DNA from 3 places in the Rhizobium sp. CFBP 13644 genome. Region 2 is predicted to be linked to each of the others. Evidence: riboswitches for the same ligand, from Rfam matches in the RefSeq annotation. Region 2 holds a riboswitch; each other region holds the start of a gene.
The links. A riboswitch is a leader RNA that binds a small molecule or an ion and turns the genes downstream of it on or off. The one in region 2 is predicted to bind thiamine pyrophosphate.
Positions count from the first base shown of each region.

Region 1: linked by a shared signal. The riboswitch ahead of thiB (thiamine ABC transporter substrate binding subunit) and the one ahead of IFT53_RS10360 (hydroxyethylthiazole kinase) in region 2 are both predicted to bind thiamine pyrophosphate.
Region 3: linked by a shared signal. The riboswitch ahead of thiC (phosphomethylpyrimidine synthase ThiC) and the one ahead of IFT53_RS10360 (hydroxyethylthiazole kinase) in region 2 are both predicted to bind thiamine pyrophosphate.

Region 1 covers NZ_JACYVF010000004.1:207,475-209,738, forward strand. Annotated here, with positions in the region: gene IFT53_RS13435 (ATP-binding cassette domain-containing protein) at 1-1,028, shown strand, start outside; TPP riboswitch at 1,107-1,215, shown strand; gene thiB (thiamine ABC transporter substrate binding subunit) at 1,254-2,264, shown strand, end outside.
Region 2 covers NZ_JACYVF010000003.1:182,745-185,008, forward strand. Annotated here, with positions in the region: gene iolG (inositol 2-dehydrogenase) at 1-740, shown strand, start outside; TPP riboswitch at 820-923, shown strand; gene IFT53_RS10360 (hydroxyethylthiazole kinase) at 988-1,725, shown strand; gene thiE (thiamine phosphate synthase) at 1,712-2,264, shown strand, end outside.
Region 3 covers NZ_JACYVF010000004.1:327,365-329,628, reverse strand. Annotated here, with positions in the region: gene thiC (phosphomethylpyrimidine synthase ThiC) at 1-1,312, opposite strand, end outside; TPP riboswitch at 1,417-1,528, opposite strand; gene IFT53_RS13955 (acyl carrier protein) at 1,696-1,947, shown strand; gene IFT53_RS13950 (acyl-CoA dehydrogenase family protein) at 1,947-2,264, shown strand, end outside.

The DNA.
Region 1 (2,264 bases), on a different contig from region 2:
AGGGTACCGTGCAGGCAACTGCCGCTGAAGGGCGCGAGTCCGGCAAGCTGGTGGTCGAGGCTGACGCGATTACAAAATCCTATGGCGATCGCACCATCGTTGCACCATTTTCCCTGCGCGTCCATCGTGGCGATTGCATTGGCTTCGTGGGACCGAACGGTGCGGGCAAGACGACGCTTTTGAAGATGTTGACGGGTCAGCTGGAGCCGGATAGCGGCACCGTCAAGCTTGGCACCAAGCTGGAAATTGCCACGCTCGACCAGAAGCGCGAGGACCTCAACCTCGAGGACACGCTCGCTCACTACCTGACCGATGGGCGGGGCGAGAACCTGCTGGTCAATGGTGAGGTGAAGCACGTCACCGGCTATATGAAGGATTTTCTGTTCCAGCCTGAACAGGCCCGCACGCCCATCCGCAGGCTTTCGGGTGGCGAGCGCGCGCGTCTGATGCTAGCGCGCATTCTGGCAAAGCCGACTAACCTTCTGATCCTCGACGAGCCGACCAACGATCTCGATATTGAAACGCTGGATCTGCTGCAGGAAATCGTTGCCGGCTTTTCCGGAACGGTCATCCTTGTCAGCCATGACCGCGACTTTCTCGATCGCACCGTTACATCGACGATTGCGCCTGCCAATCCCGAAGCGCCAGATGGCCGGTGGATTGAATATGCCGGTGGCTACTCGGATATGATGGCGCAGCGCAAGGGCGCGTCTGACGAGAAGAAGAAGGCGGAGAAGCAGGAAAAGAGCAAAGCATCCGCCTCATCATCCGGTGACACCGGCAAGGCGAAATTGAAGCTCTCCTTCAAGCAGAAGTTCGCGCTGGAAAATCTGCCCAAGGAAATGGAAAAGGCGCAGGCCGAAATTGCCAAGCGCGAAGAGCGCATGGCCGATCCGCAGCTATTTGCCAAGAACCCCACAGCCTTCAACACGCTGGCCGACGAAATGTCGAAGCTTCGTGAAAAGCTTGAGGCCATGGAAGAAGAGTGGTTGGAGCTTGAAATGCTGCGCGAGGAAATGGAAGGGTAATCGACGCGATCCGCACCCGCAGACGCGGGTGTCGCACCTGCATCTTGCCAATACCACAGCAACCAATTACATCTTTGCCCAGATCTAACGGGGTGCTTTGTCTGATCAGACAGGGCTGAGAGGCATTTGCCAACCCGAAGAACCTGATCCGGTTAACACCGGCGGAGGGATTAGACGGCTTCCATCCAGACGCCACTTTCCCGTTCGTCCATTCGAGGAGGTTGTCTGATGCGTCGTCTGTTCATTCATAGTCTTGTTGCCGCGTCTTTTGCATTGCCCGGTTTCGCCCATGCGCAAGACAAGAAGGTGCTGACGGTCTACACCTATGAGAGCTTTGTTTCCGAGTGGGGCCCCGGTCCCAAGGTCAAGGCGTCCTTCGAAGAGACGTGCAATTGCACAATCAACTTCGTCGGCGTGGCCGATGGTGTGGCTTTGCTCAACCGGCTGAAGCTTGAAGGCGCAGGCTCCAGTGCAGATGTGGTGTTGGGTCTGGATACCAATCTCGTGGCGGAAGCCCGCCAGACGGGATTGTTCGAGGCTTCAGGTGTCGATACGTCTGAGGCCAAGGTGCCGGGTGGGTTTAAGGACGACGTCTTCGTGCCCTATGATTACGGTCATTTCGCTGTCGTCTACGATACGCAGACACTGAAGAACCCGCCGAAAAGCCTTGAGGAATTGGTAGAGGGCGATCCCTCGCAGAAGATCGCAATCCAGGATCCGCGGACATCCACTCCCGGTCTCGGGCTGCTTCTCTGGGTCAAGTCTGTTTATGGAGACAAGGCGCCGGAGGCTTGGGCGAAGCTCAAAAACCGCGTACTGACGGTGACGCCGGGCTGGTCTGAATCCTATGGCCTGTTTACCAAGGGAGAGGTGCCGATGGTGCTTTCCTACACCACGTCTCCCGCCTATCACATGGTTTCGGAAAAGACGGATCGCTATCAGGCTGCCAGTTTCGAAGAGGGTCACTATATCCAGATCGAAGTTGCGGGCATGTTGAAGAATGCGCCGGAAAAGGCGCTGGCCAAGCAGTTTTTCGCTTTCATGCTGAAGCCGGGCTTTCAGGACGCCATTCCGGAAAACAACTGGATGATGCCGGTTGCGGCCACATCCGCCCCCTTGCCGGAGGCATTTTTTAAGCTCGTTCAGCCTGCCAAAACGTTTTTGATGTCCCCCGAAGAGGTTGCTAAAAACCGCAAGGCCTGGATCGATGAATGGCTGGCTGCGATGAGCGTCAAG
Region 2 (2,264 bases):
CAGGCAAGGCCATTTTCTGCGAAAAGCCCATCGATCTGGATGTCGCCCGCGCGACAGCCTGCATCAAGGTTGTCAAGGAAACCGGCGCGAAGATTATGCTCGGTTTCAACCGTCGTTTCGACCCGCATTTCCGCGCCGTGCGCAAAGCCATCGATGACGGCCAGATCGGCGATGTCGAGATGGTGACAATTGTCAGCCGTGACCCCGGCGCGCCACCACCTGAATATATCAAGGTCTCCGGCGGCATTTTCCGCGACATGACAATCCATGATTTCGATATTGCCCGCTTCCTGCTGGGCGAAGAAATCGTCAGCGTGTTTGCAACAGGCTCCGTTCTGGTGGACCCGAGAATCGGTGAACTCGGCGATTACGATAGCGCCAGCATCATCCTGACAACGGCAAGCGGACGCCAGGCAAGCATTTCAAACTCGCGTCGTGCGACATACGGTTATGATCAGCGCATCGAAGTACATGGCTCGCTCGGCTCGGTCGCCGCTGAAAACCAGCGCCCCGTTTCCATCGAAGTCGCCACGAAAGATGGCTACACCCGCCCACCGCTGCATGATTTCTTCATGACGCGCTACACCGAAGCCTATGCGGCAGAAATCAAGGCCTTCATCGATTCCGTCGAGAATGATGTCGCGCCTTCGCCCTCTGCCCATGATGGCCTGATTGCGTTGAAGCTGGCCGATGCCGCACTGAAATCGGCGCGTGAGAAGGTTCTCGTCCAGATCGTTTGACGACATGCTGAAAGACGGAGGTCATCCGCCTCCGTCTTTCGAATATGATTGACAGCAAACTTAAAAAACGACAGTTTCCAGACATTCCGAGGGGAGCATCTTAACGATGCTGAGATGGCGCTGAGCCGGACCCTTGAACCTGATCCGGGTCATGCCGGCGTAGGAACGGAACAGTCGCCATTGGCAATGCTTTTCTTTTCTCCGCTTGACCTGGATCTCCGTGATTAACGTCTGGAGTTCATTTGTTATGGCGAGTTTTCCAACGGCACAAATAGCCGCAGAGCTTCTGGCGCGGGTGCGACAAAGACGACCGCGTGTGCATTGCCTGATGAACACCGTGGTGCAGAAGTTCACCGCAGATGGCATCACCGCCATTGGCGGCATTCCGTCCATGACGTCGTCCGAGGAAGAAATCGAAAGCTTCGTCTCCAAGGTCGATGCGCTGACGATCAATCTGGGAACATTGGATGCGGCCCGCCGCGGCGTCATACGCTTGGCAGTGAATATTGCGAACGAGCGTGGCAAGCCATGGATCATCGATCCCGTGCACTGCGACTACTCGCCATCCCGACTAGATTTCGCGCATGAACTGATCGGACTTCAGCCCACCATCGTGCGCGGCAATGCTGCCGAAATGGCTGTGATCGGTGATGTTGGCAAGGCGCTGCGCATCCAGACCGGGCCGGAAGACCTGCTGCGGGACCATATCCGAAATATCAAAATTCAGAACGGCCACCCTTGGATGGCGAAGGTGACGGGCACCGGGTGCCTTTCCGGCGGCGTCATCGCTGCATTCATGGCGGTGGAAGGCGATGCGATGCAGGCGGCGGTGGCAGCGCTTGTCGTAACAGGTGTCTCGGCAGAACTCGCTGCCTCACATGCCCGTGGCCCCGGCACATTCGAGGCCGCATTTCTCGACGCGCTGAACGCCGTCACCGAGCAAGATATCCTGTCCCATGGGAGGATTGACCATGATGAAGATTGATTACCGGCTGAATGCGCTGGTCGACGCATCGCTATGTGATATTGCCCCATTGCCGGAACTGGCAGCCGTTGCCGCCCTGCACGGTGCTACAATCATCCAGTACCGCGACAAGCATGGCTCGACCCTACACATGATCGAACAGGCGACGCTTATTCGCGAGGCGCTGAAGGCAACTGGTGTTCCCCTTGTTATCAACGACCGTGTGGATGTGGCGCTAGCATGCGGTGCAGATGGCGTGCATCTGGGTGCAGATGACATGGATGCCCATATGGCGCGGCGTCTTTTGGGCGAGAATGCTATCATCGGAATGACCGTCAAGAACATGGACGATGCGAAGCGCGTCGCGGGTTCACCGGCTGACTATGCCTGTATCGGCGGTGTTTTCGAGACCGTTTCCAAGGTCAATCCCGATGCGCCGGTGGGGCTTGAAGGCTTTCGGCTGTTGCGCGCTGAGCTGAAACGCGACCGACCAGACATGCCAGTGGGTGCCATCGCAGGCATCTCGCTGGAGACCTTGCCGGGTGTGATCGAGGCTGGTG
Region 3 (2,264 bases), on a different contig from region 2:
TGTAGAAGGGCGCTTCTCCGCAGACCTTCAGCTGCTTGTCCATGTTTTCCTTGATCTTGTGCATGGGCACATGACCCGGACCTTCGATCATCACCTGACAATCTTTCGCCCAGGCAATCTGCGTCAGCTCGCCCAGCGTTTCCAGCTCGGCAAATTGCGCGGCGTCATTGGCATCGGCAATCGAGCCCGGACGGAGACCATCGCCCAGCGAGAAGGACACATCATAGGCGCGGCAAATGTCGCAAATCTCTTCGAAATGCTCGTAGAGGAAGGATTCCTTATGGTGGTGCAGACACCACTTGGCCATGATCGAGCCGCCACGCGACACGATGCCAGTCACGCGGTTGACGGTCAGCGGAATGTAGTGCAATCGCACCCCGGCATGGATGGTGAAGTAATCGACGCCCTGCTCGGCCTGCTCGATCAGCGTATCGCGAAAAACCTCCCAAGTCAGGTCTTCGGCAATGCCACCCACCTTTTCCAGTGCCTGATAGAGCGGAACCGTTCCAATCGGCACCGGTGCGTTGCGGATGATCCATTCGCGGATGTTGTGAATGTTGCGACCGGTCGAAAGGTCCATCACCGTATCGCCACCCCAGCGGATCGCCCAGACCATCTTGTCGACCTCATCCGCCATGGATGATGTCACAGCGGAATTGCCGATATTGGCATTGATCTTGACGAGGAAATTACGACCGATAATCATCGGCTCGGCTTCCGGGTGGTTGATATTGGCCGGAATGATCGCCCGGCCTGCCGCAACTTCCTGCCGCACGAATTCCGGCGTGACGTAATCGGGAATGTGAGCGCCGAAACTTTCGCCATCTCGAACCAGCTTTTCCTTTGCGGCTTCGCGGCCAAGATTTTCGCGGATCGCGACGAACTCCATCTCTGGCGTGATGATGCCTGCCCGGGCATAGGCCAATTGCGTCACGGCCTTGCCGTCTTTCGCCCGCAGCGGCTGGTTTCGCACGGGAAACTCAGGTGTCAGCCTTTCGCCTGTCGCAAAGCCGTTATCCTCAGGTTTGACGTGTCTGCCCTCATAGGCCTCCACGTCCCCCCGTGCCACGGCCCAGGCGTGGCGAAGGCGCGGCAATCCACCTTCGATGTCGAGGATATGTTTGGGATCGGTGTAGGGGCCGGAAGCGTCATAGACCGTGACAGCCGGCTCACCCGCTGTGGGGTGAAGGGCAATTTCGCGCATGGGAACGCGGATATCAGGGTAAAGCACGCCTGCCCTGTGAACCTTGGTCGAGGCGGGAAGCGGACCGGTGGTGACTGTGGGGGTGATAGTCTTGGCAACAATGTTCATCGTGAGGCTCCAAAGCAAAAGAGTTGGAGACCCAGTTCGAGCATGAAAGACGAAAAACCACGGGCAAACGGATGTGTGACGTGATCCGTAGCAGCCAGGCTGCTGTCTGCGCGTGTGCACCGTCCCTACGCCAGTATGAACTGGATCAGGTTCAACGGGTCACTGCGCATCGTAGCAGTATCTCAGCCCCTTGACGGGACACCCCTGGTGAATGCGCCAATGAGAAACCCGTGAGCATGATTTGTCAAGGCGTTACCAAACCTGCGCCGAAATCAAACCTAGTCACGACAAATTAACCTAGCCGTTTATTCCAATTTTATTTTTTAAAGCGTAATTCCGATATTGAGCTATGATCGCGCTTACTCGACTGGAGACTACTTGAAATGAATTCAACTATTCGTGAAATACTCTCGAAATTCGGCCAACTTCCTGTTCCCGTTGATACAATTGTAGATGAAGCAGATCTTTACGCTGCGGGACTTTCTTCCTTTGCCTCGGTGCAGCTGATGCTCGGACTGGAAGATGCTTTTGATATCGAGTTTCCAGACAGCATGTTGAACCGTAAATCTTTCGCCAGCATTTCCGCAATCGAAGCGACCGTTAAAACCATTCTTGATGGGAAAGAGGCTGCCTGATGGACCTGTCCGTGGCCACAAGCGATGCAACGCTGTCCGTTAGAGCAACGCGCGTGGCCGCGATCGCTGCGCGCCACGCAGACGATGTCGACGCGGCAGGGCGCTTCCCAAAGGAAGGAATCGCAGCGCTTCGACAAGAGCGCCTGCTTGGCATTCAGGTTCCCGTCCATCTGGGCGGCGAAGGCGCAAGTCCGAGCGAAATCACCGATGTCTGCTGCACCCTGGGGCAGGCCTGCTCCGCGACAGCAATGATCTTTGCCATGCATCAGATCAAGGCATCGAGCCTTGTCGAGCATGGGGAAGACAGTGAATGGCAC